4 regions of the Rhodococcus sp. Eu-32 genome follow, and region 2 is predicted to be linked to each of the others. Evidence: predicted binding sites of a transcription regulator. Region 2 holds the regulator's gene; each other region holds the start of a gene.
The links. The regulator LexA, encoded in region 2, represses DNA repair genes until DNA is damaged. The targets are predictions, from matches to a motif close to CGAACANNTGTTCG.
Positions count from the first base shown of each region.

Region 1: a site for LexA is predicted at 4,777-4,790, ahead of DK926_RS00395 (HNH endonuclease signature motif containing protein). Genes of this name have one in related genera too.
Region 3: a site for LexA is predicted at 4,108-4,121, ahead of DK926_RS26980 (HNH endonuclease signature motif containing protein). Genes of this name have one in related genera too.
Region 4: a site for LexA is predicted at 3,582-3,595, ahead of DK926_RS18695 (DUF222 domain-containing protein). Genes of this name have one in related genera too.

Region 1 is NZ_QGNK01000001.1:67,670-75,732, forward strand. It holds gene DK926_RS00370 (O-succinylhomoserine sulfhydrylase) at 1-97, shown strand, start outside; gene DK926_RS00375 (isochorismate synthase) at 146-1,225, opposite strand; gene DK926_RS00380 (HAD-IIA family hydrolase) at 1,225-2,022, opposite strand; gene DK926_RS00385 (WhiB family transcriptional regulator) at 2,037-2,303, opposite strand; gene DK926_RS00390 (hypothetical protein) at 2,465-2,653, shown strand; gene DK926_RS00395 (HNH endonuclease signature motif containing protein) at 2,632-4,761, opposite strand; SAM riboswitch class I at 5,006-5,102, shown strand; gene DK926_RS00400 (amino acid ABC transporter permease) at 5,257-6,201, shown strand; gene DK926_RS00405 (amino acid ABC transporter ATP-binding protein) at 6,198-6,980, shown strand; gene DK926_RS00410 (ABC transporter substrate-binding protein) at 6,996-7,970, shown strand; gene DK926_RS00415 (FAD-dependent oxidoreductase) at 7,979-8,063, shown strand, end outside.
Region 2 is NZ_QGNK01000030.1:15,413-23,475, forward strand. It holds gene hrpA (ATP-dependent RNA helicase HrpA) at 1-793, shown strand, start outside; gene nrdR (transcriptional regulator NrdR) at 783-1,247, opposite strand; gene DK926_RS24495 (hypothetical protein) at 1,423-1,755, opposite strand; gene lexA (transcriptional repressor LexA) at 2,039-2,830, shown strand; gene DK926_RS24505 (acyl-CoA dehydrogenase family protein) at 2,997-4,139, opposite strand; gene DK926_RS24510 (solute carrier family 23 protein) at 4,278-5,543, opposite strand; gene ptsP (phosphoenolpyruvate--protein phosphotransferase) at 5,567-7,252, opposite strand; gene DK926_RS24520 (DeoR/GlpR family DNA-binding transcription regulator) at 7,391-8,063, shown strand, end outside.
Region 3 is NZ_QGNK01000001.1:467,280-475,342, forward strand. It holds gene DK926_RS02325 (glycosyltransferase family 39 protein) at 1-1,904, shown strand, start outside; gene DK926_RS26980 (HNH endonuclease signature motif containing protein) at 2,011-4,083, opposite strand; gene DK926_RS02345 (endonuclease/exonuclease/phosphatase family protein) at 4,462-5,505, opposite strand; gene DK926_RS02350 (TIGR03084 family metal-binding protein) at 5,597-6,394, shown strand; gene DK926_RS02355 (acyclic terpene utilization AtuA family protein) at 6,391-8,063, shown strand, end outside.
Region 4 is NZ_QGNK01000016.1:20,449-28,511, reverse strand. It holds gene DK926_RS18705 (bifunctional nitrate reductase/sulfite reductase flavoprotein subunit alpha) at 1-425, shown strand, start outside; gene DK926_RS18700 (TIGR03619 family F420-dependent LLM class oxidoreductase) at 672-1,583, shown strand; gene DK926_RS18695 (DUF222 domain-containing protein) at 1,681-3,399, opposite strand; gene DK926_RS18690 (XRE family transcriptional regulator) at 3,651-4,319, shown strand; gene DK926_RS18685 (ammonium transporter) at 4,445-5,800, opposite strand; gene DK926_RS18680 (HutD family protein) at 5,990-6,553, shown strand; partial or broken gene DK926_RS27085 (DUF3445 domain-containing protein) at 6,513-6,644, opposite strand; partial or broken gene DK926_RS27080 (2Fe-2S iron-sulfur cluster binding domain-containing protein) at 6,740-6,880, opposite strand; gene DK926_RS18665 (FAD-dependent oxidoreductase) at 7,417-8,063, shown strand, end outside.

The DNA.
Region 1 (8,063 bases), on a different contig from region 2:
TGCGGCAGTGGGGCTTTCGGACGGTGTCGTGCGCATCTCCGTCGGCCTCGAGGACGTCGAGGATCTCATCGCGGATCTGCAACAGGCGCTTCGCTAGCGCTCAGCGCACGTGAGCGCGAATGTACAGCCGGCTGTACATTGGCGCTCACGAGGCGCGGAGCGCCTCCAGAACAGTCCTGAATTTCGCTGTCGTCTCGGCGAGTTCGGCGTCGGGGTCGGAGGCTTCGACGATGCCTCCGCCCGCCGTCGCGACCGCTGACAGGCCGTCCGCCGCGAGTTCGAGGCATCGGATGGCCACCATCCATTCGCCGTCGCCCGTGGAGTCCGTCCATCCGACAGCGCCCGCGTAGAAGCCGCGCGGGCCCTCGATGTCTGCGATCGTCTGCATGGCTGCGTCGCGCGGAACGCCCGCGACGGCAGCGGTCGGATGCAGTGCGAGCGCGAGATCCAGTGCCGTCGTGGACGAGTCGCGCAGAGTGCCGGTGATCGGCGAGCTCAGATGCCACAGCTGAGGCGTCGAACTGAGTTGTGGTGTTTCTGGCACTTCGATTGTCGCGCACAGTGGTTCGAGTGCCGCGCGAATTTCGTCGACGACGAATCGGTGTTCCGCTTGATCTTTCGCGCTCGCGGCCAGACGTTCGGCGATTGCTGCATCGGTGTCGGGGTCGTCGCTGCGCGCCGCTGTACCGGCGAACGGGTGGCAGCTGACCGTGGTGCCGCGTCGTCGTACGAGAAGTTCCGGACTCGAGCCGACGAGGTGCTTTCCCTGGTAATCGGTTCCGGCAGAAGAGAGGTCGACGCTGTAACCGTTGCCCAATGGATCGGCCCGAACGAGCGCGTCGAGCAGCGACAGTGGGTCGATCGGCGAATCGGCGAGGAGCTCGAGAGCACGCGCGAGCACCACTTTCTGTGCTGCGCCCTGCCGGAGCGCGTTCACGACCTCCCGCACGCGTTCGACATGCACGTCCGACGCGGGCTGCTGCCGTCCGACATGCACGTGGGGTAGCGGTGGCAAGGAGACACGGGAAGCCCACGGCCCGTCGGTCCTGGTCAGGCCGACGGGCTGAACGAGCGCGGCAGGATCACCGATGTCGAACGGGATCGCGCCGACGACGGCACGGCCGGACTGCATGGCCTCCGGCAGCGTCGAGAACCGGTGCTCGACGCCGGTTGCCTCGACGGTGCAGTCGCGTCGGGACAGCACGAAGTGCGGTAGAGCCGACATCAGAACGGCGACTGGGTGCGTCCGACGAGGTCTGCGACCGAGTTGATGACTTTCGTCGGCCGGTACGGGTAGTGCTCGACCGATGCGGTGGTCGAGATGCCGGTCAGCACGAGGATGGTCTGCAGGCCAGCTTCGAGACCGGAGACGACGTCGGTGTCCATCCGGTCGCCGATCATCAGTGTGCTTTCGGAGTGACCGCCGATCGCGCGTAGCGCGGAACGCATCATCAATGCATTCGGCTTGCCGACGTAGTAGGGCTCGCGGCCGGTGGCCTTGGTGATCAGTGCGGCGACGGACCCGGTCGCGGGTAGCGATCCGTCACGGGACGGGCCGGTGGCGTCGGGGTTGGTCGCGATGAAGCGTGCGCCCTTCTCGACGAGTCGAATGGCCGTCGTGATGGCTTCGAAGGAGTACGTTCGTGTCTCGCCGAGCACGACGTAATCGGGGTTGGAATCGGTGAGTACGTAGCCGATGTCGTGCAGGGCCGTCGTCAGACCGGATTCGCCGACGACATAGGCGCTGCCGCGGGGACGCTGGTTGCCGAGGAAATTGGCCGTGGCCAGGGCGGACGTCCAGATCGCCGACTCCGGAATCTTCAGGCCGGTCCGTTCGAGCCTGGCCTGCAGGTCGCGCGGAGTTCGGATCGAGTTGTTCGTCAGCACGATGAACGGGATGTCGTTCGCCTCCAGCTCGGCGACGAACGCGTCGGCGCCGGGGATGAGGTGATCTTCGTGGACGAGAACGCCGTCCATGTCCATCAGGTAGGTCCAACGCTGCGGTTCGTCCGGTGAGCTCACCTCACCATTGTGCGCTATCCGGCTTTCTTCGACTGCGCGCGCTGCAGTGAGCGCTCACGGGCGGTCATGCCACCCCACACTCCGAACGGTTCGCCCGCGGCCAGAGCGAACTGGCGGCACTGCGAGATGACCGGGCATGTCCTGCACACGACCTTCGCGGCATCCTCTCGTTGCCGACGAGCCGTGCGGCCCTCACCCGACGGTGAGAAGAAGATTTCCGAATCGGCGCCGCGGCAGACCGCGTCGAGCTGCCACTGCCACGCTTCTGTTGTGGGTGCCATGTAGCGATGATGTCGCGTGAGAAGACCGGCGAGAAGGTTTGCAATCATCCAGCGTCTAATTGTTTCGTGAACTTTTGGAGCGGTCGAATTGCCATGATCTCGGGTGGCGTACTGGTCGGGTCGACGCTGGCTGAGCGGTGCTCGGGCCGCTTCTGTTGTTCGTGCCGTTCGCTGAGCACTACGGGTGGACGGCGATCACGGCTGCCGACAACCGGACGGTGAGCTCGTTCGTGGGCGACGCCCCCGCTTACGACGAGCAGGCTCTCGCAGCGGTCGTGACGATCCTGCTGTGCGGCGTTGTCGCGTGGACGTTGACCCGGCACGCGAATCAGAACGGTGGTGGTCGGTAATTCTCGCGGGCGGTAACGATGGCGCGGTGTTCGAGGAATCGTTCGCGGAGGTAGACGGCGTCGTCGCGTTCCTGTGAAGTGCGGGCGCGTGCGATGTCGCCGAGTGTCGGCACGTTCGTCACCGTCTCGGGGTTCAACAGCCGGCCCCAGTCGGTGTCGGTGTCGGTGATGTTCTGTTCCCACCAGGTGGGTTCGTAAAGTTCGTCGGAGGGTTCGTCGTCCGGTGGTGGTTCCGTCGGTCTCTCCTCATCGACGACAAGAACTGCCGCAGAGCGCTCGTCTTCGATAGTGGCCGGCAGTGGGCGTGGTTTCCGATTGTGTACGAAGGTGTCCGGGACCAGGACGGTGCCGTAGTTCGACGGGGTGATGCGTTGCAGTCCTGAGGTCGAAGTCCAGATGATGGCGTCGCCGGCGAGTCGTGCTGCGGCCCAGAGCTTCAGGGTCTTGGCTTGGTGATGGAAGTGGCACAGCGGCTGGACGTTGGCGCGGATGGTCCAGCCGCCTGCTCGGGGGTTGGTGTGGTCGAAGGGAACGATGTGGTCGATCTCGCAGGCTGCTGCGGGCACACTGCACCCAGGGAATGTGCAGGTGGAGAACGTCGCGCGTGTGAGTGCGACGAGTTCTGCCGTGGGTCGGTAGGTCAGTGCTCCCGGTGGCGGTTCGGTGTGTCCACCGTGGCCGTCGGGGTGAATGCCCTTCGCGAGTGCGGGGTCTGCGGCTGCGGCATCGAGAAACCGCGAAATCATCTCGGAAAGAGCGACATCGCGGCCTGGGCGTAGGCGCCGGCGTACCGCACGCGGGAGTGAGCGGGAAATGGAGGTGGTGCAGGGGATCAGCGCTGCGCTCAGAGGCCCGACCGGATGGATTCGGCCGCGTTTGATCGGGCGGTAGGCAATGGGTCGGTGGTCGGTCGAGTGGTGAGCTGTCTGTTCGGCGACATCTTCAGCTGCGCTAGGGTTTTCGTGGTCGGCGGCCGCGGTGTCATCGGGTTCGTCTGTACCGCAAGCATTCTCGCTTCCCGCACGCTCGCTGCCCGAATGTTCTTCCTGCGCCACCGCGGAGTCGACATCCTCGGCCGTGTCGTCTGCAGACTCGTCCGCCTTGTTGCCGTGTCCTTCTTCCGCGCGGATGTCCTCGATGAGTTCGGTGAGAATCATCTGCAGTCGGGAGTCGCCAGCGAGCCGTCGGGCTGTGTCGGGGTCGAGGATGGTGCCGTCGCTGAGGGTTGCGGGTCGGTCGGTGAGTCCGAGGAGGGTTTCGATGTCTACGGTGACTTGCAACAGGTGTGGACGTCGCTTGGAGTGATGCTCCTGCTGTCCGTTGACCGGGCATACGTCGGTTTCGCACATGCAGGCGATGAAGTCCTGGCGGTAGACGAGAGCCATGACGGCGTAGCCACGGAGTTGCTTCTTCGTTCGTGGGTCGCGGGAGCAGACGGTGCCTGCGAGTTCGTCGAGCACGGCGTTGATTTCGGCGCCCTCGAGACTGCTCATTCTGGCGCGGAGGGTGGCCATGCCGTCGTCGCCTCGAATGACGTCGGCGCGTCGTTCTTCGGATTCGACTTTCTTACGCGCTGCTGCGGCCTCGTCGGGGTCGTGTTCGATCCACAGGCTCCAGATGCGGTCGCGGAGGGGGCCGACGGTGGTGTGCAGTGCGGTGGCGAGGACGTCGTCCTCGATCGCGTGGACGGTATCGTCGGATGCCTTCTCGAGCACCAGGGCGATGGTGCGGACCCTAGGGTAGTCGATATCGCCTGCGGTGAAAGCGCCGTCGACTGCGGGCAGTCGCCAGGCGAGCTGTTCGCCGATGGTCATCATGTCGCTGGTGACGGTGCGCGACAAGGACAAGGCGACCGACGCCTCGCACTGGACGGTACGTTTGGCGAGTGCGATGTCGGGTTCGCCGTCGCCGGATTCGTGGATGTCGGCTTCGGTGCAGAAGCGGAGCTCGAACAGGGCGTGCAGGTTGTGGACCATCGTTGCGGCGGCGATGTTCTCGGCGCGGCGATTGCTGGCGAGCGTCGCCAACAGTTCCGACGCCTCCGCGTCGGCGGCACGACGGATCGCGTCCGCCTCGCCTGAATTATCAACGCCCCCCGGCATTCCCATGCCCACTACGATAATCGAACATGCGTTCGAATACAAGGGAGGCCGCCCACTACGTCGCCCGCGCAGGTTGCAGCGCACGCGCACGTTGCAACCTGCGCGCTTGCTGGAAGGTGCGCGGCCGGACGCGAACGGTCGAAACCCGCAAGAGTTCGAATCACCGTGATTCGAAGTCGAAGCTCAAGCGCCGCAATGCAATCGAAAACCGGAGACTTGACGGCTGTACTAGGTACCGAATACATTCCTGTCACCATCCAGAGCGACCAAGAGACCTGGCTCGTCGACGTCGCAGCAACCCCCTTCCTCACGGAAGGTGTGGGTGCTACCGCCAGGACCGATGGAGGACGAACATGAGTATGAGTAGCGCACTGTGTCAGCGACGGGCAATGCGGCGACGCCTGCACGTCGACCTGTGCCGCGTGGGCGCCTGTAGCTGTACCTGCAGATAGTCCCGCCACACACCACACCTCCACCAGAAAGCTTGTTTCGGTGACTCAATTGCAAGCTCGGCCCGCGTCGGCCGAACCGCAGATAGACGACGAAGACCTCGTCGTCGCCAAGAAGTGGCACCCGTGGCGCTGGGTCGTCAGCATCGCGGTCCTCGTGCTGGTCGCGCAGTTCCTCCACGGCCTCGCGACCAACCCGGGATGGGATTGGGGAACGTTCGCTCAGTACTTCACGGCGGCGTCCGTCATGTCCGCGCTGTGGCTGACCATTCAGCTGACGTTCTGGGGCACACTCATCGGGATCGCGATCGGCATCGCGCTCGCCGTGGCTCGCCTGTCGAACAACCCTGTGCTGCAGGTCATCTCCTGGTTCTACATCTGGGCGTTCAGGTCGATTCCTCTCATTGTGCAGTTGCTGTTCTGGTTCAACATCGCCTACCTGTACCAAACTCTCACGCTCGGAATTCCGTTCGGTCCCGCGTTCTTCGAGTTCGACGTGAACAACGTGATCAGCGGTTCGACGGCCGCCATCATCGGTCTCGCGCTGCACCAGGCTGCGTACTCGGCCGAGATCGTCAGGGCGGGCATCATCTCCGTCGACCAAGGCCAGTTGGAAGCGGCTGCTGCACTGGGCATTCCGAAGCGTCGCGAATTCTTCAAGATCGTCCTGCCACAAGCGATGAGAGGGATCCTCCCGAACGCCGCCAACGAGGTCATCAGCCTGTTCAAGGGCACCTCGATCGTGTCCGTCATGGCCATCGCCGAGCTGTTCTACCAGGTTCAGGTCATCTACGGCCGCAACGGGCGGGTCGTTCCGCTGCTCATGGTCGCGACCATCTGGTACATCATCCTCACGTCGATCCTGTCGGTCGTCCAGTTCTACGTAGAACGGCACTACGCCAAGGGTGCGGTGCGCACCATCCCTCTGACACCGGTCCAGAAGATACGCAAGCGGCTCGCCGAGATCACCCTCGCGCCTCGGGGAGCAACCCGATGACCGCCGCACCGGAGAACTCGAAGTACGCCGTCGAAGTCCGCGGCATACACAAGTCGTTCGGACCGCTCGAAGTGCTGAGGGGTGTCGACCTCGTCGTTCGCCCGGGCGAGGTCACCGTCATCATCGGCCCGTCCGGATCCGGTAAGTCCACGCTGCTGCGCACCCTCAACCACCTCGAAAAGGTGGATCAGGGCACGGTCAGGGTCGACGGCAATCTCGTCGGCTACCGCCGCAAGGGCAACAAACTGCACGAGCTCAGCAACAAGGACATCCTGAAGCAGCGTTCGCAAATCGGCTTCGTCTTCCAGAACTTCAATCTGTTCCCGCACCTCACCGTGCTCGAGAACGTGATCGAAGCACCGATCGCGGCGCAGAAGCGGAGGCGCGCCGACGTCGAGCCCGAAGCTCTGGCTCTGCTCGAACGCGTTGGCTTGAAAGAGAAGGCGCACGACTACCCGCGCAGATTGTCCGGCGGCCAACAGCAGCGCGTCGCCATCGCCCGGGCACTCGCGTTGCGCCCCAAAGTGATTCTGTTCGACGAGCCCACATCGGCGCTCGACCCCGAACTCGTCGGCGAGGTTCTCGAAGTCATTCGGGGGCTCGCTCGTGAAGGCGCGACACTCGTCATCGTCACGCACGAGGTCGGTTTCGCCAAGGAGATCGCTGACACGGTCGTCTTCATGGACGGCGGACAGATCGTCGAGAGCGGCACGCCCACGGAACTTTTCGACAACACCCGAGAGGAGCGCACCAAAGCGTTCCTCGCCCACGTTCTCTGAACTCGAGGAAAAGCCATGCCCAGATTCAACCGGGGACTCCTCGTCCTCGCGTCTGCCCTCTCCGCTGCTGCACTGACGCTCACCGCGTGCAGTGAACCCACCGCCGAGTCGGAGGTGGTGACCGAGGACGGTCAGACCTTCGACCTCTCACCGGAGCAGTCCACCCGCGTTCACGCCGACAAGGTCGACGAGATCGCGGCGAAAGTTCCCCAGTCCATTCGTGATTCGGGCGTCCTGACGATTGCTGGAACTGCCGGTACCGCTCCGCCGCTGCGCTTCTACGCGACCGACGACAAGACCGTCGTCGGCTCCGAAGTGGATTTCGGCATCCTCATCGCCGACATTCTGGGTCTGAAGCCAGAGATCACCGTCGCCGACTGGGCGCAGAACTTCGTCAAGATCGACTCCGGTGAGAACGACGTCTTCATCTCCAACGTCACCGTCACCGAGGAGCGCAAGGACAAGTACGACTTCGCGACGTACCGTCTCGACAACCTCGCCTTCGAGACTCAGAAGGACACGGACTGGGTCGTGAACGGCCGTCAGGACATCGCAGGCAAGAAAATCGGTGTCGGATCCGGTACCAACCAGGAACAACTTCTGGTCGGGTGGAACGAAGCCAACATCGCCGAGGGTCTCGCGCCGGCCGAGATCGCCTACTACCAGAACACCTCCGACTACTACCTTGCGCTGTCGTCCAAGCGCATCGACGGCTACGTCGGACCCAACCCGTCCGCCGTCTACCACGCGGCCACCAGCGGTGACAGCAAGATCATCGGCACGGTGTCCGGTGCGGGCGACGCCCTGCAAGGCGAAATCGCCGTGACCACCAAGAAGGACAACGGTCTGATCGTCGCGATCCAGGAGGCGATCAACCACGCCATCGAGGACGGCGATTACCAGAAGGTCATCGACCGCTGGGGGCTGAAGGACGAGGTTGTCACCGAGTCCGTGATCAACCCGCAGGGCCTGCCCCGTAAGGCTGGCTAGACCCAGGCATGAAAGTAGTAGTCGTCGGCGGTGGCGTGATCGGAACAGCATCGGCGTGGATTCTCGCGCGCCGAGGCCACCAGGTCACCCTGC
Region 2 (8,063 bases):
CGGCGGGCAGACCGTCACGGGCTACCCCGCGCTCGTTCCCGAGAACGGTGGTGTGGCCGTGCGTGTGTTGAGCACACCCGCTCAGCAGCGCGCGTCGATGCGGGACGGAACACGCGCCCTCCTGCTCGAGTCCGCGCCCCGGGGCACCAAAGCGTTGCTCGCGGGCATTCCGACGAAGGAACGTCTCGCGCTCGGACAGAACCCGTACGGCAGCGTCGAGGCACTGCTCGAGGACTGCCGCCGAACCGCCGTCGACGAAGCGATGATGGCGCACGGCGGTCCGGTGCGCAGCCCCGAGAAGTTCGCCGCACTGTCGAAGGCGGTCAACGCAGACACCGCAGCCCGCACGTCCCGGATCGTCGCGCTCGTGCGGCCGATTCTGACTGCCGCGATGGAACTTCGATCGATCCTGGACACGAAGAAGGGCGATGCCGCCGACGACGTCCGTGAGCAACTCGACGGTCTGGTGTTCGACGGCTTCGTCTTCGAGTTCGGGTCCGCTCGTCTCGCGGACATTCCTCGCTACCTGCAGGGCGCAACCGCTCGCCTGAAGTCGTTGCCGAGCAGCGCGTCTCGTGACGATGCGGGCATGGATGTGCTGGATCGCGTCTACGACGCGTACGACCGCCTGCTGAAGTCGCTACCCGAGGCACGACAGAGGAGTTCGGCCGTCCAGGACGTGTTCTGGTCTATCGAGGAACTTCGCATCGGCCTGTTCGCGCAGGGGATTCGAACTGCCTATCCGGTGTCCGAGAAACGAATCATGAAGGCGATGGACGCAGTCAGTCGCTGACGCCGGCCTCGCGATGCGCGCGCAATTCGAGGATCTCCTTCTCGAAATCCTCGGCCGAGCTGAAGGATCGGTACACGGACGCGAAGCGCAAGTAGGCTACTTCGTCGAGATCGCGGAGTGGGCCGAGAATGGCCAATCCGACCTCGTGGCTGGGAATTTCGGCGGATCCGGACGCACGAACCGCGTCCTCCACCTGCTGAGCCAGGAGGTTCAACGCGTCGTTGTCGACATCCCGGCCCTGGCACGCGCGCCGCACACCTTTGACGACCTTCTCGCGGCTGAACGGCTCGGTGACGCCGCTGCGCTTCACGACCGCGAGGACCGCTGTTTCGACGGTGGTGAACCGACGACCGCATTCCGGGCACGACCGACGCCGACGAATCGCCTGGCCTTCGTCCGCCTCGCGGGAATCCACCACGCGCGAATCAGGGTGCCTGCAGAACGGGCAATGCATGTCGGAGCCTCCGTCGTAGCCGATGCACTCCCCGCCATCACCGGTCGAACGCGGAGGACCCGTGAAACACCTAGGACGCACGGGAGGTGCAGGCTCCGAGAATACTCGGAGCGCTACGTGCTGAACTCGATCACCCGTCTGGGACGGAAAGCCGACCACCGGCGACATGACGAGATCATTCTCCCGTGGCCGACGGTACGACGTGCTCCACCGATTGACTGGGCGGCTGCGACGCCGGTTCGAGCTGCCCCGCGCGGAGGTTGGCGAGCCCGACCAGCGCGAGGATCACCACTGCGGTACCCACGACGCCTGCCACGGTGGCCTGCCACGAGATCGACTGATCGGAACGGCGTTCTTCGACGCACGAGTCCGCGTACGCACCCATCGACGACGGCTGATGTGCCGACGGGGCCGAGTGCACGTAGCGACGTCGCGCGGGCGTTGCGCGTCGACGGGAGGGACGCGCGACCGGGCGGACCACCCGAGGGTCTGAAACCGTGATGCTCATCGAGATCTCCACTGCTGTCGACGATGATCGAACACTTGCCTTCGTTCCATTCGATCAGGCGTTCGATGAACGCTTGTTCGAAGTTCTATCACGCGGGTCCGACAAAGTCAGTAGAAAATGCGACACGGATCGAACAGATGTTTGATCGAACAGCGTCGACGGGCTAGATTCGTGTCAGAAACCACACGTCACACCGGCACCACTCGAAATGGCGTCACAGAACCACAGGCGACAGCCACACCAGCATCGGCAACGCACGCCGAGACGGCAGGAGGATGCACGTATGAAGGACGAGACCTCGTCAGGGTCTACACCGGCACCGAAGTCCGCCGGATCCAGGTCTGCCGGCAAGAGTTCGGCGGGCAAGCCTGCCGCCGTGCCGACGGCGAAGGCCTTCGAAGGAGAAGGCACCGACATCAACGCGGGGCTCACGGAGCGTCAGCGCAAGGTACTCGAGGTCATTCGCGCATCGGTCACCGAGCGCGGGTACCCGCCGAGCATCCGTGAGATCGGTGACGCGGTCGGTCTGACGTCGACGTCGTCGGTCGCCCATCAGCTGCGGACGCTCGAACGCAAGGGATTCCTGCGCCGTGACGCGAACCGTCCCCGTGCGGTGGATGTTCGCGGACTCGACGAGGTGCAGGCCGATCACGCAGCCGCCGTCGCCGACGGTTCGGCTGCCGCCGAGGATCAGCTGCCGACACCCACGTTCGTGCCCGTCCTCGGACGTATCGCCGCCGGTGGCCCGATTCTCGCCGAGGAAGCCGTCGAGGACGTCTTTCCGCTGCCCCGCGAACTCGTCGGCCAGGGGTCGTTGTTCCTTCTCAAGGTCGTCGGCGAGTCGATGATCGACGCCGCGATCTGCGACGGCGACTGGGTGGTCGTACGGCAGCAGAGCGTGGCCGACAACGGCGACATCGTCGCGGCGATGATCGACGGCGAGGCCACCGTGAAGACGTTCAAGCGGTCGAAGGGCGATATCTGGCTCATGCCGCACAACCCATTGTTCGAACCCATTCCGGGCAACGACGCCGCAATCCTGGGCAAGGTCGTCACCGTGATGCGCAAGCTCTGATTCCACGAACGACGAAGCCCGCGTCCACCGAGGTCGTACTCGGTGAGCGCGGGCTTCGTGCTGTCGTCCGGGCCGCATCCCGGCCGGAGCGAATGTGGCCTTCCGGTCACTCGGAGTGACCGAATGTCACCCTCGGCCGGGAAAGAGAAAGGACGGGAAGGCGGAACTACAGGTCCAGCCCGCGCCCGATGATCTCCTTCATGATCTCGGTGGTGCCGCCGTAGATCGTCTGGACGCGTGAGTCCATGTACGCCTTGGCGATCGGGTATTCCTTCATGTAGCCGTAGCCGCCGTGCAGCTGCAGGCACCGATCGATCAGCTTGACCTGGTTCTCGGTCGTCCACCACTTGGCCATCGCAGCTTCCTGCACCGTCAGCGTTCCGGCGTTGAGCAGTTCGATGAACTTGTCGACCATGATGCGGGTCGCCGTGGTCTCGGTGGCCAGTTCGGCCAGTACGAAGCGGGTGTTCTGGAACTTGCCGATCGACTTGCCGAACGCCTTGCGGTCGCGGCAGTACTGAATTGTCATGTCGAGCGCGGACTCCATGGCGGCGGCAGCGACGACGGCGATGGACAGTCGCTCCTGCGGGAGGTTCTGCATGAGGTAGATGAAGCCCATGCCTTCTTCGCCGAGCAGGTTCGCAGCAGGCACTCGAACGTCGGTGAAGCTGAGTTCGGCGGTGTCCTGCGCCTTCATGCCGATCTTGTCGAGATTGCGGCCGCGTTCGAAGCCGGGCATGTCCCGTTCGACGACGAGCAGGCTGAAGCCCTGCGCGCCCTTGTCCGGATCGGTGCACGCGACGACGATGACGATGTCGGCGTTGATTCCGTTGGTGATGAACGTCTTCGACCCGTTCAGCACCCACTCGTCACCGTCACGAACGGCTTTGGTCTTGATGCCCTGCAGGTCGCTGCCGGTGCCGGGCTCGGTCATCGCGATCGCGGAAATCAGTTCGCCCGAACAGAATCCGGGCAGCCACCGCTTCTTTTGCTCCTCGTTGGTGAGCTTGATCAGGTACGGCGCGACGACGTCGTTGTGCAGTGTGAAGCCGATGCCGCTGTAGCCACCCCTGGTCGTCTCCTCGGTGACGATGGAGTTGTACCGGAAGTCCTCGACTCCCCCGCCGCCGTACTCCTCGGGCACGGCCATACCGAGAAAGCCTTGCTTTCCGGCTTCGACCCACACGTCACGGTCGACGATGTTCTGCTCTTCCCACGTCGCGTGATTCGGAGCGACGTGTTGTTCGAGGAACTTGCGGTACGACTCGCGGAAGAGATCGTGCTCCGGATCGAACAGGGTGCGTTCCACTTCATCACTCCTCATCGGTACTGCCGGACGGCATGGAACCTCGCCGCCGACGGTTGGCGTAGTTCGAACACTACGACCGAACCGAGTTCGCAGTCGATGACCGTTTCGTGCGTCATCGGTGACCGAACGCGCGGTACGTCAGTTCTGTCGCGCCCGAGCCAGGCTGCGCACGATCGGATAGCCGACGAGGATGCCCACCGAGCCCCATGCAATGCCGCCGAGTTCGACCGAGCCGACCGTCAGCGTCAGGTCCCCGATGCCTGCGACGAGCGCCGCGGCCACGACCATCAGGTTGACCGGGTCGGTGAAGTCGACCTTGTTGTCGAACCAGATGCGTACACCGAGGAGACCGATCAGGCCGTACAGCACGAGCGTCGCACCGCCGATGACCCCGGAAGGAACGGTGAAGACGAGAGCCCCGAACTTCGGCGAGAACGCGAGAATCACGGCGGTCGCGGCGGCGACCCAGTACGCGGCCGTCGAGTAGACACGGGTGGCGGCCATGACGCCGATGTTCTCCGCGTACGTCGTCGTCCCCGACCCACCTGCCGCGCCGGCCAGGGTGGTGGCCAGGCCGTCGGCGATCAACGCGTCACCGGCCAGGTCGTCGAGCGACTTCCCCGTCATGGCCGACACGGCCTTGACGTGTCCGACGTTCTCCGCGATCAACACGATCACGACCGGCAGGGCGATGAGTACGACGGACAGCTCGAACGTCGGCCCGCGGAACTCGGGCACGCCGATCCAGGCCGCGTCGCGCATCGCGTCGAGCCTGGTCTGGTCGATCTCGCCGAGAACGGCCGCGAAGACCCATCCGATCACGACGCCGACCAGAATGCCGAGCCGACCGAGAAGTCCTGGACCGACGACGGTGACGAGCAGAATCGCGATCAACGTCACCGCCGCGACGAGCGGCTGCGCCTCGAACGACGACGTCGCGGCCGGAGCCAGGTTGAGCCCGATCAAGACGACGACGGCTCCGGTGACGACCGGCGGCATGACGGCTTCGATCACCCGTCCGCCCGCGAACCTGACGACGAAACCGATTGCGGCCAGGACGATTCCGACGGACATGACGGCGCCGAGTTGCGCTGCCGGCCCGTCTGCCTGCGCAGCACTGAGCGGGGCGATGAACGCGAACGACGATCCGAGGTAGCTCGGAATGCGTCCGCGTGTGATCACCAGGAAGAGCGCGGTGCCGATTCCGGAGAAGAGCAAGGTGGTGGTCACCGGGAATCCGGTGACCGTCGGAACCAACAGCGTCGCACCGAACATGGCGATGACGTGCTGCATTCCGATACCGATCGTGCGCGGCCACGACAGACGTTCGTCCGGGGCCACCACCGCGCCTGCAGCGACAGTCTTTCCGTTGCCGTGCAGGGTCCATCCGAAGTTTCGACTCACAAGGACTGAATCCTAGAGGGCATTCAGTTCAGGATTGCAGCAACCGCCGCGCGTGCGGCGGAAGCGCTGTCCGCGCGCAGAGCGGCGTCGGCTGCTTCGACGCACTTGTCGAACGTGACGGTCGACAGCTTCGCTCCGACGTGGGCGACGGCGGCCGACGCAGCCGACAGCGACGTGATGCCCAGACCCACGAGCACACACGCGAGCAACGGATCGGCCGCTGCCTCGCCGCACACACCGACCGGCTTGCCTGCGGCGGCACCTGCCTTGGCGGTGTGCGAGACGAGCGCGAGCACGGCAGGCTGCCACGGATCGGTCAGCGCGGCCAGTTCAGAGGACATCCGGTCGGCTGCCATCGTGTACTGGGCGAGGTCGTTCGTGCCGATCGACAGGAAGTCGACGTGCTCGAGAATGTGCTCGGCCAGCAGGGCCGCGGCGGGGACCTCGATCATCACCCCGGGTTTCAGCCCGCGCTCACGCACGTCGGCTGCGAACGCAGCGGCCTCGGCGGCGGTCGCGATCATCGGGGCCATGACCCACGGGTTCGAGCCGGTCGCCTTCGCTGCGGCGGCGATGCCGTCGAGCTGGCGATACAGGATGCCACGATCCTGTTCCGCGATGCGGATTCCACGAACACCGAGGGCAGGGTTGGCCTCGTCGGCGTGATTGGCGAAGCGCAGCGGCTTGTCCGAGCCTGCATCGAGTGTGCGGACAACGACCTTGTGTCCGGCGAACGCATCCAGCACCTCCCCGTAGATCGCGGCTTGCTCGTCGACTGTCGGCTCGGCGTCGCGGTCCAAGAAGCACAACTCCGTCCGAAACAGTCCGACGCCGTCCGCCGCGGAACTGCGGGCTGCGCGCGCGCCAGCGCCGTCCTGGACGTTCGCGAGGATGTCGACGGTGTGACCGTCCGCCGTGGCGCCCGGACCGCTCCAGCCCGACACACGGGCGAGTTCGGCTTTCGCGTCGGCGACGAGCCTCGCCGCGTCGTCCGCGTTCGGGTCGAGCACCACGTCGCCCGTCGTGCCGTCGACCATGGCCGTCGTGCCCGCGGGCACGTCGTCGAGACCGGCAACGGCGACGATGCAGGGGATGCCCAGCTGACGCGCGATGATCGCGGTGTGACTGGTGGGCCCGCCGAGCGACGTCGCCAAGCCGACGACGAGGGTGGCGTCGAGACCTGCGGTGTCGGCCGGCGCCAGGTCGTCGGCGAAGAGGATCGACGGCTCGGTCGGCACCGGCACGCCGGGCTCGTCGACTCCGAGAATTTCGGCGACGACCCGGTCGCGGATGTCCCGAAGGTCGGTGACGCGCTCGGCCATCAGTCCGCCGAGCTTTTCGAACATCGTCGCGATCTGTTGCGTTGCTGCTTCCGTCGCTGCCGTCGCGCGGGTGCCCTTGGAGATCAGCTTCTCGGCGGCACCGAGCCATCCGCGATCCTGGGCCATCGCGGCGTTCGCCGACAGGACTTCCGACGCGGCCCCGGTCGCGAGTTCCGCTCGTCCCCGCAGCCGGGCGGCCACGGTCGCGGCGGCCGTGCGGAAGCGTTCGAGCTCTTCGCCGCGCGCCGCGTCGTCGACGACGGTCGTGTCGGTCGGAACTTCCGGGCGACGGCCGGGTCGGATGACCGGGCCGAATCCCACACCGGGAACGACAGGAGTCCCCCGCAACACCGTGTCCTGCGCATCGGATCGCAGCGATCCCGTCATGTGTCCTCCTTCGTCGTTCGGTGTGTTCGACCCGTCACCCGCCGTTGTCTGTGATCGAGATTACTCGTTGGCCTTGACATGTCAACAGATACGGGCGTAAAACAACATAAACCAACAGTAATCAGGAAGGAGTCGGGGGTGTACGCAGAAGAACGACAGCAATCCATCGCGGAACTGATCAGCACCCGCGGCCGCGTCTCCGTCGCCGACCTGTCCGTTGCCTACGGCGTCACCACCGAAACGGTGCGACGCGATCTCGCAGTGCTCGACCGCCTCGGCGTCGTGCGTCGAGTACACGGTGGAGCGGTGCCCGCATCGGCGCTGACGGCCACCGAGCCCGGTGTCGGAGAGCGCGAGTACACGCGCGCGGAGCAGAAGGACGCGATCGCGTCCGCAGCGCTCGACTACCTTCCTCCCGCGGGCGGCAGCGCCGTCTTCGACGCCGGAACCACCACCGGGCGACTGGCCTCCCTGCTGACCGGCGACCGCGACCTGACTCTCGTCACCAATTCGGTACCGATCGCCGCGAGGGTTGCGCCGCTCACCGGCGTGAACCTGCGGATGCTCGGCGGCCGCGTGCGCGGTACGACGCAGGCCGCCGTCGGACCCGAGGCCATGCAGGCGCTCGAATGGCTGCGCGTCGACGTCGCGTTCATCGGCACCAACGCCCTCAGTATCGGCCACGGGCTGTCCACACCGGACAGCGACGAAGCCGCCGTGAAACGAGCGATGGTCAATTGCGCCAATCATGTTGTCGTTCTTGCGGATTCGACGAAGATCGGCCGCGAACACCTCGTGAGCTTCGCCAGAC
Region 3 (8,063 bases), on a different contig from region 2:
CGAAGGACTGGACGGCATGGTTCTTCGGTTCGCTCGACTCGTCGAACTTCATCACCGTCGACAAGCCGCCGGCGTCGCTGTGGATGATGGGCCTGTCCGCGAGGATCTTCGGATTCTCCAGCGCGAGCCTGCTCGTCCCGCAAGCGCTCATGGGTGTCGGCGCGGTAGCGACGGTGTATGCCGCGGTGAAGCGGGTCGCGAATCCGACTGCCGGTCTGCTGGCCGGTGCTGCATTGGCGACGATTCCCGCTGCTGCTCTGATGTTCCGGTTCGACAATCCCGACGCGCTGCTGGTGCTGCTGATGTCGGTGGGCGCGTACTTCGTCGTGCGGTCGTTGCAGACTGCGGTCGGTCGTCGTGCTGCGATGTGGCTCGCGTTCGCCGGTGTCGCACTGGGATTCGCGTTCTTGACGAAGATGCTGCAAGGCCTGCTGGTGTTGCCCGCGTTCGGACTGACGTATCTCGTTGCGGGACAGGCACGTCTGCGTGCGCGCCTGCTGCATCTCGTCGGTGCTGCCGCGGCATTGATCGCCGGTGCCGGGTGGTGGGTCGTGACGGTCGCGTTGTGGCCTGCCGATGCTCGTCCGTACGTCGGTGGTTCGACGGACAACACCGTGATGGATCTGGTGCTCGGCTACAACGGGCTCGGGCGCATTTTCGGAGGAAGCGGGAACGGTGGTGGGGGTGGCGGCGGCATGGGCGGTGGCGCTGCGGGTTCCAGTTTCGGCGGTGCCACCGGCCTGGATCGGTTGTTCGGAAGCGAGATGGGTATCGAGATTTCGTGGCTCGTTCCGGCTGCGCTGATCGCATTGGTGTTCGGGTTGATTGCCCGCGGTCGTGCGCCGCGGACGGATCTGCTGCGAGCCTCGCTCGTGCTGTGGGGTGGCTGGTTCCTCGTGACGGGCCTGATCTTCAGTTACATGTCCGGCACGATTCATCCCTACTACACGGTGGCTCTGGCGCCCGCGATCGCAGGTCTGATCGGTACGGGCGGGTACGCACTGTGGTTGCGCCGTGAATCGATCTGCGGCAGAGCAGGTCTGGCGACGGTGATGCTTGCTGCCGGAATCTGGTCGTGGGTTTTGCTGAACCGCAATGCCGATTGGCTGCCCGCATTGAAATGGCTCTTGTTGGTGGGCACGGTCGTCGGAGCTGCACTCTGGCTTGTGGCCGGTCGGATCCGGAAGTTGGCGGCTGTGGCGCTGATCGTCGGGGCGCTGGCAGGACTCGGTGGTGGGACGTCGTACGCCATCGCGACGGCGGCGACCGCGCATGGTGGATCCATCCCGACCGCTGGTCCGACCGGTGCCGTCTCCGATACCGGTATGGGCGGCGGCATGGGTGGCGGCATGCGGATGCCGAGTGACGGTCAGGCGCCCAGTGGTGAAATGCCGAGCGGTGAGATGCCGGCCGGTGGGATGTCCGGCGGTGAGGTGCCCAGCGGTATGGGTGATGGTCAGCAGCCCGGCGCGTCGATGTCCGACAGCACCCAGGCGGGTATTCCGTCCGGCGGCGCTCCGTCCGGCGGCCCGGGTATGTCGTCGCAATCGTCCGATGCGGTGAACGAGTTGCTCGAATCTGCCGACACCACGTGGTCGGCTGCGGTGAACGGTTCGCAGTCGGCCGCAACGTACGAGCTGGCTACCGATACGGCCGTCATGGCGATCGGTGGGTGGAGCAGTGACCCTGCTCCGACGCTCGACCAGTTCATCGCGTATGTCGCGGACCATCAGGTGAAGTACTACATCTCGAGTGGTCAGGGCGGAGGCATGGGCGGACAGGGCGGTCCCGGCGGCAGCTCGGACAGCACGTCGTCCGAAATCGCCGAATGGGTGGCTGCTAATTTCACGGCCACGACTGTCGACGGCACGACCGTCTACGACCTCAGCACCTACGCCGGCTGAGCCACGCAGCACCATGACATGGCCCGCGACTTCAGGCCATGACGCGTAGATCCCCTGTCCTGCCATCACGGTGGGGCAGGGGATCGTCGTTGTCGGATCGCCTGTGTCAGAACGGTGCTGGGTCATCGGCGTCTACCCTTTCTTTGCCGGTGATGTCGACGTTCCAGGGGTCGGTGGGTTGATCGTGGGTGGTTGTTTCGCTGGCCTTCTCGGCCTCGCCGGTCTTGTCGGGCTCGCTGGTCTTGTGGGGCTCGGCGGGCGTTGGCTTCGTCGGTTCCGTTTCGGGTGATGTCGTGTCGCATGTGGGTCTGCGTTTGCGGGGTATGTGTGGTGTGAGTGTGTGGCCGGTGAGATCGGTTGCGCCGACGCTGTTTCCGGGGAGGGTGACGGCGGTGCTGCCGGAGTTCGATGTCCAGTGTTCGATGGCTCCGGCGAGCATGGTGGTGTGCCAGGCGGCCATGGTTTTGAGGGAGTGGTGGTAGCGGCACAGGCAGTGCAGGTTGGTCAGGATTGTCCATCCGCCGCGGGCGGGGTCGTGGTGGAGGTAGGGGATGATGTGGTCGAGTTCGCAGCTGGCTGCGGGGACGTCGCAGCCGGGGAATCGGCAGGTGCGGTCGCGGTGGCGGACCAGGTCGGCGAGCTGTGTGCGGGGCTTGTACTGCAGTGCTCCGGCGGGTGGTTCGATGAATCCGCCGTGGCCGTCGGGGTAGAGCGCTTGGGCGACAGCAGGGTTGGCGGCGATCGCTTTCTCGAGGGCAGCGATGAGTGTGTAGGAGCCGCGGTAGGGGCCGGTGTCGGCGGGGACGGTCTGTGCGCGAGCGGCGCCTACAGCCGGTTTCGGCAGGCGTAGTCCGCGTCGGCGTCGCCCGCGTCCGAGTGGGTGGAACGTCAGATGATCGACGGGTGTCGGGCGTCCGGTAGCTGCTGGGGCATTCTCGGATTCGGTCGCGGCGTCCCCGGTATCACCTTCCTGCTCGGCGCTTTCGGTGTCGGTGTCGGTATCGTCGCTGTCGTGACCGGCCGTTCCTCCGGCAGCGTCGTCGTCGTTTTCCTCGCGTTCGCCTTCGCCTTTGCGTTCGTTTTGGTCGCCGGCCTCGTCGGCGGCAGTGTTCGTGCTGTTCGCGTCCTGCTCGGCACTTTCGGTCACGGTGTCGGTGTCTTCTGCGGTCGCGTCGTCGTCGTCGTTAGCCGTGTCGGTGGTGTTGTCGAGGGTGATGTGGAGTTCGTCGGCGATGTTTCTGGCTTCGGTGATGACGATGTGCCAGTCGCTGTTGGCGGCGAGTTCGCGGGCGTAGGCGGCGTCGATCAACCCGTGTCCAGCGAGGTAGGCGGGTAGATCGTTCAACGCGGCGAGGGTGGCGAGGTCGATGGTGATCGAGGTCAGTGGTACGCGCCGGTCGGGCAAGGTCCGGTTGGCGGTGCAGGGGTGGTCTTCGTCGACGTCGCAGGTGCAGGCGAGATGGGTTTCGCGTCGCATGCATGCGGTGTAGGCGGCGGCGAGGCGTTGGCTGCGGGTACGAGGGTCGCGCGGGCATACGGTGGCGGCCATTTCGGTGATCGATTGCCAGCAGGCGGCGGCGTCGGCGGCGTCGAGGGTTGCTTCGATGGTGGCGATCAGGTCTTTGTCGCGGTAGCGCACTCCGGTGAGCTTTTTCAGGTCTTCCCGTGTTTCGGCGACTTCATCGGGTGCGGTGCGCTGGATGATGGCGGCTATTTCGGTGGCCAATGGTCCGGGCGAGAGCCTTCTAGCGGCGTGTAGTACTTCGGCTTCGATCCGGGTGGCGGCATCCAAAGACAGCGGGGAGGTGACCCGGTAGATCGCGCGGACGCGGGCGAGGTCGAGTTCGCCGGCGTCGAACGCTTTCTTGATCGCGGGCAGTCGTAGCCGTAAATCCATGCCGATCTCGGCGAAGGTGTCCGCGACGGTTTTCGAGCAGCCCAGGATTTTCGCGGTTTCGGAGGCGGCGTAGTTGCCGGCGTCGGTGATCAGGTCCCCGACTTGGATAGTTTGGTGGATGCACGAATCCCACATGTGGGCTGCGAGAGCGACTTTGCGTGCGCAGGCCTGGTTTTCCAGGACCGCGACCTGCGACAGTTCACCCAACAGGTCGGTGTCGATGACCGGTTTCTTCTGTGGTCCGACGTATTTCGCGAACGCGCTGCGCTCCGTGAACGGCATGGATTCAAGCCCCCCGACTCGATTCGAACTTGTGTTCGACTATACCACCGAAGATCGGGATGTCAAGGAAACTGGTTGCGCCGCAGCGCATTACGATCGAACAGGCGCTATCACATGCCACCGACAAGAACGCGCCGCGCGCATCGCGACACGCATCAACCAGGGTCACGCATCAACGGGCCCGGGCGCCAAACATCCCTACGGCACATCCCGGATATCCCCGACCCTGTGCTCGAATCCGCCGAGGACCTCGGCGGCCGCAATTCGCGAACCCCGTCGACGACGTCTGGCCACGGCGTCGACCGGCGCCGCGCTCGAAGACGCCGTCCGAGAGGAGAAGACGTCGAATGCATACGTGCCATACGCCGTCGTGCGACCCTAGATCTGCACGTCCACCCACACCAACCTGTGGTCCGACGGGTGTTCCACCCCGGCAGGCCAGTGAACACCCGAGCCCGCGACTGTCAGGTCGTCCGATGGCAAGGCGTAGTCGACCCGCAGATCGCCGGGCACGGGATCGGCGAAATCCGCTGTATCCGTTCCACTACCGGCTTCCGACGTCGGCGCAGGATCCTGAACTCGAGGGTGATCCAACAGTTGCTGAATCGACCCGGCCACCGAATCGCCGTCGACCGGATCGCTGTTCTGATCACCCACCACGACGAACGATGCACCGGAGTCCAATCCGCCACGAACTCCGTTGTCGTCGTACAGATACTCCGCACCGGAGATGTAGTCGGCCGTCAGTCGGATCTCGTCGTGATTGCGCTTGCCGTTGCGATCCTCCGGGCCGTCGAACGACGGGGGAGTCGGATGCGACGCCAGCACATGCAGCGTCCGGCCGTCGACATCCACCGGTACATCCCAATGCGACTTGCTGGACAGGCGCAACGCGTCCGACGCGTCCCCGTAGTAGTCGCGTGGCAACAGCGAATTCGGCATGTCCTTCCACAGGAAGTTCTGGAACGTACGCACGCCCGAGGTGTCGATCGGATACTTCGACAACACCACCATTCCGTACTGACCAGCGAATTGACCGAACCCGTAGGCATCTCCCGGGCCATCCGTGGCGCCGTCGACATCCAGATCCAGCCCCGAGTCGACGCCCGTGTTCACGGGCGCCGTGTACGAGAATTCGTACTTGCCGTCGAGATACCGATCACGAAACAGGTTCACCGCATCGGGACCCGAATAGTCGAACTCGTTGATCAGCAACACATCCGGATCGTTCTGCCCGACGACGTCGGCAACCGCACGTATCTGCGTATCGTCGCCCTGCAGGTCGGCGACCAACTCGCCCGCGGCGCTTCGATTCATGCTCGCGTTGAACGTCGCAACCCTGATGGTCGACGCCTCGTTCTCGGCGGGCGACGCGCACCCGGCCAACACGGCAACAGCACAAACACCGACGAAAATCCTCATGCCCGGCACCGTAGAGGCTGCATCTGAACGGCACGTGAATTAACAAGCAGGCGCGCTTGCTTTTTTACGAACCCGCTGGAATGCTGTCCACATGGCCGACCTCGACTCGATCGTCGATGACCTCCGCGCGGAAGGCGATGCGCTGGACGCGCTCGTCGCCGACCTCGACCAAGAACAATGGTCGACGCCTACTCCCGCCGCCGGATGGACCATCGCTCACCAGATCGGACACCTGTCCTGGACAGACAACGTCGCCGAGCGGACGACGTCGGGTGCAGCAGGCGACGCCGACGCGGCGGCCGAGTTCGACGTAGCACTGAAGCAAGCGTGGGCCGACCCCACCGGATTCGTCGACGCCGCCGCCGACGAGGAAGCCGCCAAGCCGGACCTGCTGACCACCTGGCGCACCCGCAGGCACGCCATGGCCGATGCGCTCGTCAAAGTGCCTGCGCGAGTGAAGATCCCATGGTTCGGCCCGCCCATGAGCGCGGCGTCCATGGCGACAGCCCGATTGATGGAAACGTGGGCACACGGCCAGGACGTCGCCGACGCACTCGGCATCGTCAGGGAGCCGACCGACCGCATCAAGGGCGTGGCACACATCGGGGTGCGCACACGCGACTTCGCCTACGCCGTCAACCAGCAGACTCCGCCGGCCGAGCCGTTCCGGGTCGAGCTCACTTCCCCCTTGGGCGAGCTCTGGACCTGGGGACCGGAGGACGCGTCGCAGCGCGTCACCGGCTCGGCGGCGGACTTCTGCCTTCTGGTGACCCAGCGTGCTCACCGCGACGACCTCGATCTCACGGCCGTCGGTGACGACGCACAGCACTGGCTCACCATCGCTCAGGCCTTCGCGGGCCCACCTGGATCGGGACGTGACAAACGATGACCGTGCGGATCGGTAACTGCTCCGGCTTCTACGGCGATCGTCTCTCGGCGATGCGCGAGATGCTCGAAGGCGGCGAACTCGACTATCTGACAGGCGATTACCTCGCCGAACTGACGATGCTGATTCTCGGCCGCGACCGGATGAAGGACGCCACCCGCGGCTACGCGAAAACCTTCCTGCGCCAAGCCGAGGACTGCCTCGGGCTCGCTCTGGACAAGGGTGTCAAGATCGTCGCCAACGCAGGCGGACTCAATCCCGAAGGGCTCGTCGACGCGCTCGACAAGCTCGGTTTCGGCGCCGAAATAGCCTATGTCGAGGGCGACGACCTGTTGCCGCGCGCACAGGAACTCGGCCTCGGCTCGCCACTGACCGCCAATGCGTATCTCGGCGCGTGGGGCATCGTCGAATGCCTGAAATCGGGCGCCGACGTCGTCGTCACCGGGCGCGTCACCGACGCGTCCGTCATCGTCGGGCCAGCCGCACATCACTTCGGTTGGACACCAACCGATTACGACGCCTTGGCCGGGGCTGTCGTCGCCGGTCACGTCATCGAATGCGGCACCCAGGCGACGGGCGGCAACTACTCCTTCTTCACCGAGATCGCCGACATGTCCCGTCCCGGCTTCCCGATCGCCGAGATCGAGGCCGACGGTTCCTCGGTCATCACCAAGCACGAGAAGACCGGCGGCGCAGTGAGCGTCGGCACCGTCACCGCACAGTTGCTGTACGAGATCACCGGTGGGCGGTACGCGAATCCCGACGTCACCGCACGGATCGACACGGCCCGACTGACACAGGAATCGAGCAATCGCGTCCGCATCAGCGGCGTGACCGGCGAAGCACCGCCCCCGACGCTGAAGGTCTCGCTCAACTCGCTCGGTGGTTTCCGCAACGAATTCACGTTCGTGCTGACGGGACTCGACATCGACGCGAAAGCCGAACTCGCCCGTCGACAGTTCGAAGCCTGGTTGCCGACGAGGCCGAAAGAGCTCGACTGGACCCTCGTTCGCAGCGACAAGCCCGACGCCGACACCGAGGAAACGGCAAGCGCCGTGCTTCGGTGCGTCGCGCGCGACAGCGACCCCAACGTCGTCGGCCGCCAATTCTCCGCAGTGGCAGTCGAACTCGCACTCGCGAGCTACCCCGGCTTCTCGCTGACGGCCCCGCCGTCGAACGGCGGTCCGTACGGTGTGTTCACGGCCGGCTTCGTACCGATCGCCGCCGTGCCGCATACGGCGGTACTCCCGGACGGTACGCGGCGCGACATCCGCCCTGCCGAAGAGACCCGTGAGCTTGCACCTCTGGATCATCCCGAGCTTCCAGGCACGCGTCCGGCCGAGCCCACTGTCCGCCTCCCGCTCGGCACCATCGCGGCCGCCCGTAGCGGCGACAAGGGCGGTAACGCCAACGTCGGCGTCTGGGTGCGCACCGACGACGAATTCGCCTGGCTCGCACATGCACTGACGGAGTCGAAGCTGAAAGAGATGCTGCCGGAGACGCGCGAGCTCACCGTCACCCGACACGTTCTGCCGAACCTCAGAGCCGTCAATTTCGTCATCGACGGAATTCTGGGCGAAGGCGTTGCGTCACAGGCACGTTTCGATCCTCAGGCCAAAGGGCTCGGCGAGTGGCTTCGGTCTCGCCACATCGACATTCCCGAAACGCTCGC
Region 4 (8,063 bases), on a different contig from region 2:
GCCCCGGCACGGGCGTCGCGCCGTTCCGTGCGTTTCTCCACGAGCGTCGCGCTCTCGGACACACCGGCCCGAACTGGTTGTTCTTCGGTGAGCAGCACGCCGCGACCGATTTCTACTACCGCGACGAACTGACGGCCATGGTCGACGACGGCTTTCTCACCCGCCTCGATCTGGCATTCTCCCGCGATCAGAGGTCCAAGATCTACGTGCAGGACCGCATGGCCGAGCACGGCGCCGAGTTGTGGCGCTGGATGCAGCAGGGCGCGAACTTCTACGTGTGCGGCGACGCGTCGAGAATGGCCAAGGACGTCGACGGCGCGTTGAAAGGCATCGTCGCGCAGCACGGGAGATTGGCCCCGGCCAGTGCGGATGCCTACGTGAAGGCGCTGTCGGCGGAGAAACGCTACGTGCGCGACGTCTACTGAGTCGGGGACGAAACCTGTCGACGAGCGCGGAGTCGGGGGATCCGAAGGAGTGGGGTGCGGCCTCCCCCGCGTCGGTCATCGCGTACTCCAATCTGTACCGGCGCAACCAGAAGGCGCCTGGCCGAACAGTGGACATCGTCCCCACCGACGTGAATTTCGGACCTTCTTAAGCCGACTCCAACCGGACGGCAAGTACTAGCCGGCACCGTCTTTCGTGACACGACGTACGCGAGAGAAAGGTCCACCATGGACATCGGTATCTGTCTACCCCAGCTCGGATCGCAGAGCGACGGCGCCCGCGTCGCCGAATTCGCGTCCACCGCTGAACGACTCGGGTACCGGTCACTGTGGGTCGGCGACCGAGTCCTGACGCCGTTGCAACCCACGGACCTCTATCCGCTCGGCGGCACCCCGGAACATCCGTATCCGCCGGAATTCACCGCTGCTTTGGACCCGCTGATCACGTTGACGGCTGCTGCTGTCGCGACGAGCACCGTCCGATTGGGTACGAGCACCGTGAACGCGATCTGGCACACCCCTCTTTTGCTGGCGCGCGCAGTGACGAGCCTGGATCTGATCTCGAACGGCCGCCTGGTCCTCGGACTCGGTCTGGGGTGGATGCGCGACGAGTACCACGCCGTCGGTGTTTCGTGGACCGGCAAATCCGAGCGATTCGACGAGACACTCGACGTGCTTCGTACGTTGTGGACGGAAAATCCCGTCGAGCACCACGGTCCGTTGTTCGACATTCCGTTGTCCGCCGTAGACCTTCGGCCCGCGCAGGTCGGTGGCCCACCTGTTCTGCTGGCTGGATTCTCGGAGGCGTCGATGCGTCGCATCGGTCGGCGCGCACAGGGATGGGTGAACTCGTCGGACATGCCCGCGGAGTACGCCGCGTACCTGTGGTCGATCGCGCGGTCGGCTGCCGTCGACGCCGGACGCGACCCCGATGCGCTGCATCGCGAGACCCGCATCAACATCGCCGAGGGGCAGAGCATCGACAGCGTCGCCTCGACCGTCGAAGCATTGGCCGCGGACGGCGTTGACGGTGCGTTCGTCGACCTCCACTATTCGACGCGCTCCGTCGACGAGGCAACCGACATTGCTGCGCGCATCGCCGATCGCCTCGGGCTCGAGACGGCGGCTGTGGCTGTCTGACGTCGCAGTTGTGCGACGGCATGACTGACGGCATGACTGTAGGCGGCACTAGTTGTCTTGTGCCGCTTACGGTCTCGCTCTCGTACTACTCGATTTCTCAGGGTTCTGGATCCTCCGACTCGGTGTACAGATACTCCAGCGGATGGTGGTAATGATTCACCAGACCGCGGCGATCCGGGTCGACCGATGCCGGTGGGTGCCACTGAGTTCGACCCGGCTGCGGATGATCGGGGCCTGTCGTCGTGGTCGCCCAGTCGTTCGGACCGTCACCGACGAGCGGATGGTGCAGATCGCAGCCGAAGGTCAGCGAGTCGATGTCGGTCTCACCTCCTGTCGCCCACTCGTTCAGGTGGTGCACTTGACACCAGGTCGCAGGACGGGTGCACATCGGGAATGTGCATCCCCGATCGCGGGCCATCAGTACGATCCGTTGATCCGCCGACGCCAGACGCTTCGATCGCCCCAGATACAAGGCCCGTCCATCGTTGTCGAAAATCGCCAGGTAGTGGTGGGCGTGTGAGGCCATACGAATGGCGTCGCGCATCGTCACCAGCGAACCCGTGCCCGTGACCGCATGCCCCGACGCGGTTTCCAAGTCCTTCGCCGTCATCGTGATAACCGCCGTCACAGGCAACCCGCGATGCCGGCCGAGGTTTCCCGACGCCAACATCTGGCGCAGTACCGCCTTCACCGCATCGTGGTTGCGCTGTCCCTGGTTGCGCGTATCCCGCCCGGCCCGACGCTTCTCATCCTCGGAATTCACAGAATCACGGGCAGTGCCAGAATCACGGGCTGAATCAGCACCGTCTGCAGAACCGGGCTCGTCGGCAGGGCCAGAGTCGCCTGCGGGGTCGCAGTCAGAATCCGAACCTAGCCCGCCTGCGAGGCCGGAATCGTCTACAGAAGATGCACTGCCGCCAGAAGAATCACTGCCGGCAGAAACGTCACTGTCGGAAAGAGATTCACTGCCGGAAGGAGAATCACTGCCGGCAGGGCCGGACTCGTCACTGGGGCTGTCCGGAGCCTCGCCACTGGGGCTGTCCGGAGCCTCGCCACTGGGGCTGCCCGGATCCTCGTCACGGTCGAACAGTGTCGGCTCCGAATCCGCCCCAGAGTCTGCCGCGGAGTCCGCCCCATCCCCGTCCCCGCCTGCGCCATCCTCGTCCAGCACAGGTGTCGGCTCATCCGGATTGCAGTTCCCCGCCTTCGCGTACTTGGCCAGAATCGCCTCCAGATAGGCACGGAACTCCGCATCGATGACGAAACTGCCCTTACTCAACCCATCCTTACCCTGCCGCCCCAACCGGAAAAAGCACTTCGCGACCACATCCTTCTCGTCCGTCAATTCCCCATCCGGATCCAACAACGCGTGCAAACGCGCCGCAGCAACGCGAAGCTGCTCCGGCGTCACCTGCTTCGCCAGATCCGACAACAGAATTTCCGACTGCACCTTCGAATCGTGATCGACCGCGGCGGGCAAATCCTTGAAGAACTCGTCGATCACCGTCACATGCGCAGCATCGATGTCCCCACCCCGATGCGCCTCGGCGGTCGAGGGATACTGCGGCTCCAACCGCTCACCCGTCAACGCACGACCATCAGCGATTTTCGCCGCAATCTTGATGCGCTTGCCCGCCACACTCGGATCGATGAGCAGCAGGCTGGCCAGTCGCGAGGGATTGGTCCGGTCAGGAAGTACCGCCAGACCGTCGCTCTCGATCAGTTCGGTCAGCCACGTATGCGAGGTGCCGTACATGGCCCGAGAAAGCTTCTCCATCCGCACCAGAAGGGAACGGCGGTCGGCGTCGACGAGCATGCTCGAGTCCACTGCCGCGATCGAATCCCACGCCCCCTCCATGGATTCGACCGCAGACAGGAGCGACGCGTCGGAAATCGGCAGCACACCCCGTGCGCTCGCAACCCCCACATCGTCGGCAAGACCGGCGACACTCTCCCCCGAAAGCATGCACCCACTCTAACCCGAAAACCACCATTTGTCGAACGCATGTTCGAATAAACATGAAACCCGGCGTCTACTTTCAGTGGACGCTGGGCTACGATCGAACGATGACCGCCACTGATTCGGCCGACACGCACCGAGACACGGGCGACCCAGCTCCCGTCGAACGCGAAGTCCCCGGAGACACCCCGACCGGGCCGGATCTCGAGAAGGTCATCGCGAAACAGGTTCGTGCACTGCGTCGTTCGACTGGCCTGTCGGTCGGCGACATGGCGGTGAAGGTCGGCATCTCCAAAGCGATGCTTTCGAAGATCGAGAATGCTCAGACGTCGTGCAGCTTGAACACGCTCGCGCGTCTGGCGTCAGGCTTGGACGTGCCCGTGACGTCGCTGTTCCGCGGCGCAGATTCAGCGCGCGAGGCGGTGTACACCGAGGCAGGACACGGTGCTGTCATCGTCGGGCGCGGCACAAGGGTAGGACATCACTACGAACTGCTCGGCGCGTTACGTGGTCAGCACAAGCGTCTCGAACCCGTGCTCGTCACGTTGACCGATTCCAGCGAGGTGTTTCCGCTCTTCCAACACGCGGGCACCGAGATCATCTACATGCTCGAAGGTGTCATGGTCTACGGGCACGGCGAGTCGGAATACACTCTGCGCCCGGGTGATTCGCTACTTCTCGACGGCGAGGGCCTTCACGGGCCGCACGATCTGGTGCGTCTGCCGATCAAATTTCTCGCCATCACGGCGTACCCGGATCATCACGAGGAAGACTGACGACGCACCGAAGGCCTCCCCCGCTCACTCAGAGTGACCGAATGTCACCCTCGCTCCCGGACATTCCGCCGACAGCACCAACGGCGGGACCCCCGAAGGAAGTCCCGCCGCAGGCGTGGTGACGGTCAGGACGCAGTTGCCTCGCGTGCTGACATGGTCGTGATGGATTCTGCTGCCTGTACCGCGTCCTCCGGCTTGACGACTCGGGTGATGGGACCGGGTGCGTCGAGGACGTAGGCGGTTTCTCCGTGCATCGACACGTCGAGGCCTTCCTGCTCGACGTCGGCTTCGACGCGAATGCCCATGGTCTTCTGCATGACCTTCGCGATGATCCAGGTGACGGCGAAGCTGTAGGCGAGGACCGCGACGGCAGCGACGACCTGACGCCACAGCAGGTCGACGCCTCCGCCGTAGAGCAGTCCGACCGCTCCGTTCGGTGCGCCTTCGGTTGCGAGGAAGCCGACGAGAACGGTTCCGAGAAGGCCACCGACGAGGTGGACGCCGACGACGTCGAGTGCGTCGTCGTATCCTAGGCGGTACTTGAGCGACACCGCCACGCAGCACACGGCACCTGCGAGGCCACCGACGATCAGGGCTCCGATGGGTGACACTGCACCACAGGCAGGAGTGATCGCGACGAGAGCGGAGATCAGCCCGGAGGACGCGCCGAGCGACGTCGCGTGACCCTCACGGATCCGTTCGATGACGAGCCACGCGACGATTCCGGCACACGCAGCGGCGACGGTGTTCAGCACGACGACTGCCGCGCTGTTGCCCGCGGCGAGTGCCGAGCCGCCGTTGAATCCGAACCATCCGAAGAACAGGATGCCGGAACCGAGCATCGTCAGCGGAAGGCTGTGCGGGCGAGGCGCATTGCCGAAGGCGGTCCGACGACCGAGCACGATCACGAGTGCGAGGGCCGCGATACCGGCGTTGATGTGCACTGCGGTACCACCGGCGAAGTCGACCGCGCCGAGCGTATTGGCGATCCATCCACCGACGACCGACCCGTCCTCCGAGTCGAACGCGAAGACCCAGTGCGCGACCGGGAAGTAGACCAACGTCGCCCACACTCCGGCGAATACCATCCATGCACCGAACTTCATACGATCGGCGACTGCTCCCGAGATCAGTGCAACGGTGATTCCCGCGAACAGCAGCTGGAAGCCCGACACCAGCGCGGGCGGCAGTCCCGGTTCGGCGGGCGCGTCGAGAAGTGCACTGGAGCCGAAGAATTCGAGCGGATTACCGAGAATTCCGGCACCACCGACCGAGTTCCCGAGCACCGTCGAGTAGCCGAAGATGATCCAGAGAATGCCGACGACGGCGAATGCGCCGAACGTCATCATGGCCATGTTGAGCGTGCTCCGAACACTGACCATGCCCCCATAGAACAGCGCCAGGCCGGGCACCATCAGCGAGACAGCCGCGAAGGCGGCGAGGATCCACGCCGTGTCCGCGGCGGCGATAGCTTCGTTCATGTGTGATCCACCTAGTTAGTGACCGAAGAATGTAGGAATGCCACCCCGGAGTAGAATTCGCGAGGGTAGCCGTGGTACACCATTAGTAAACCAAGTGTCCGGTTACCAGCGCTCGCTTCGTGGTGAACGATGTGTAAATTCCTGCCCCACTGGTCTTTCGAATGTTCAGCTGCCGCAAGGAGAGTCGCAATGCCACCACCAGTCACGCTGATTCGAGACGAAGACCGGACACGCGTCCCGTGGAAGAACGGCGCCGGAATCACCGCCGAACTAGCTGCCGACGACTCGTGGCGGGTCAGCGTCGCTGATCTCGGCGAGGCGCCGAGCCTGTTCTCGGCGTTCGCAGGTCGTGCCCGTATCTTCACCGTCGTCGGCGATCACGGCGTCACGTTCGATGTCGACGGCAGCCAGTCCCAGATCGCGCCGCTGACGCCGTACGCCTTCGACGGCGCACTGACCCCGACGTGCATTCCGGACGGTCCCACGAGCGCTCTCAACATCATGGTCGACGACGTGACCAGCACGGCAGCCGTGCAGGTCGTCGTCCTACAAGAAAGTTCCTTCACGACGGCTCCCGACTCGGTCACAGCCATCTACCTCCACAGCGGCCGGGCAAGATCAGGGCACACCGACATCTGCCCCGGCGACTGCCTGCTCGTCCGCGAGGACAGCATCGAGATCACCGGAACCGCAACTATTCTCGTCGCCGAGATCAGAAAGTCACCCCACCGTACTCACGCAACCACCGCATAGCCGGTTCACGGGTGCGGCTGACTTCCTTGTAGTCGGCCATGCCGAACGGCAGGTCTTCGAGCACGGTGTACACCCGCTCGGCCCATTCGGGATACATTTCCGTCGAGGTACTAGGTCGCCCGAGCCCCGCGAGACACACGGCATCATGGCGCTTCCGTCCGCTTCGTCCGCGTCGGACAGATACAGGTCCTGATGTTCGATCGCACCGCCGCGCACGGTCAGCTTGCATTCCCCGCACACTCCTTGCCTGCACAGGTTGGGAACGTCGATTCCTTTGTCCAGCAACGCTTCCAGCAGCGTCACTCCCGACGGAACCGGCACGATCATCCCGGATCGCCCCAACTTCGCCGCATACGGCTGTCCCGCGTCGAGCGGCCACGCACCGAACGCGTCGGAATGCACACGCTCTACGGGCCACCTGCAGCGTAAGCAAGTTCGGCGACCGCGTCGATCATCGGCAGTGGCCCACAGGAATACAGGTGTGAGCCCAACGCCCGATCCACCGTCGTCGACGGCGACATGCTTCGAGCAGTACCCGGGCACCGAAGGGTTCATCGACGACCGTCTACTCCAACCCTGACTGCTCGGAGATATTCGTTCGTAGCAGAGGTAGCGACCCACGACATCGATCAACTCGACAGTCTGCAGGCATCGAGGATCATGAAACATCGAGTACCGCCGAAACGAGTACTTCTATTTCACGACGTGAAAATCCGTCACTTTCCGCTGACCGGGCCGTAACGCGGATGTCATACTCGGGCTGTTTCATATTGAGCAACAGCGATTCATGAACGGAAACGCTACTGAACTTGCATCACCCAGAACTCGTACACACCACCTGCCAGGGAAAAGGATCTTTCACGTTGAGCGACACGACAAAGTTCTTGATCATCGGCGGTGGCCTCGAAGGATTGGCCATCGCATACTCACTGGCCGATCGCGGCGAAACCGATGTCCTCGTGCTCGAGCGCGACACGTTGTGCTCGGGAATGACGGGCAAGTCGAGCGGCGTCGTCCGTTGCCACTACGGCACGCCGTCGCTCGCTGCCATGTCGTGGTACGGCGTCGACATCTTCACTCGTGCAACCGAAATCTTCGGTGACGACATGGCGTTCCGTCAGTGCGGGTACGTCGTCGGCGTCGGTGAGAACAACGTCAAGCCACTCGAAGCCAACATCGCGATGATGCAGTCTCTCGGGATCGCGACCGAATTCATCTCGCACGACGAGATGGCCGAACTGTGGCCGGGTCTCCACCTCGACGACTTCGCGCTCTTCGCCTACGAACCGCTCGGTGGTCGCGGCGAGGCGTACATGGCGGGCATGGCGTTCGCCGCCACTGCGCGCAAGATGGGCGTCAAGATCCGTCAGAGCACCCCCGTAGTGAAGCTCCTCCAGAACGAATCCGGCGTGTACGGCGTGACGCTGAAGGACGGCTCGGAACTCCACGCCGATCACGTCATCCTCGCGACCGGACCGTGGGCACCTGCACTCGCCGCGGGAGTGGGCGT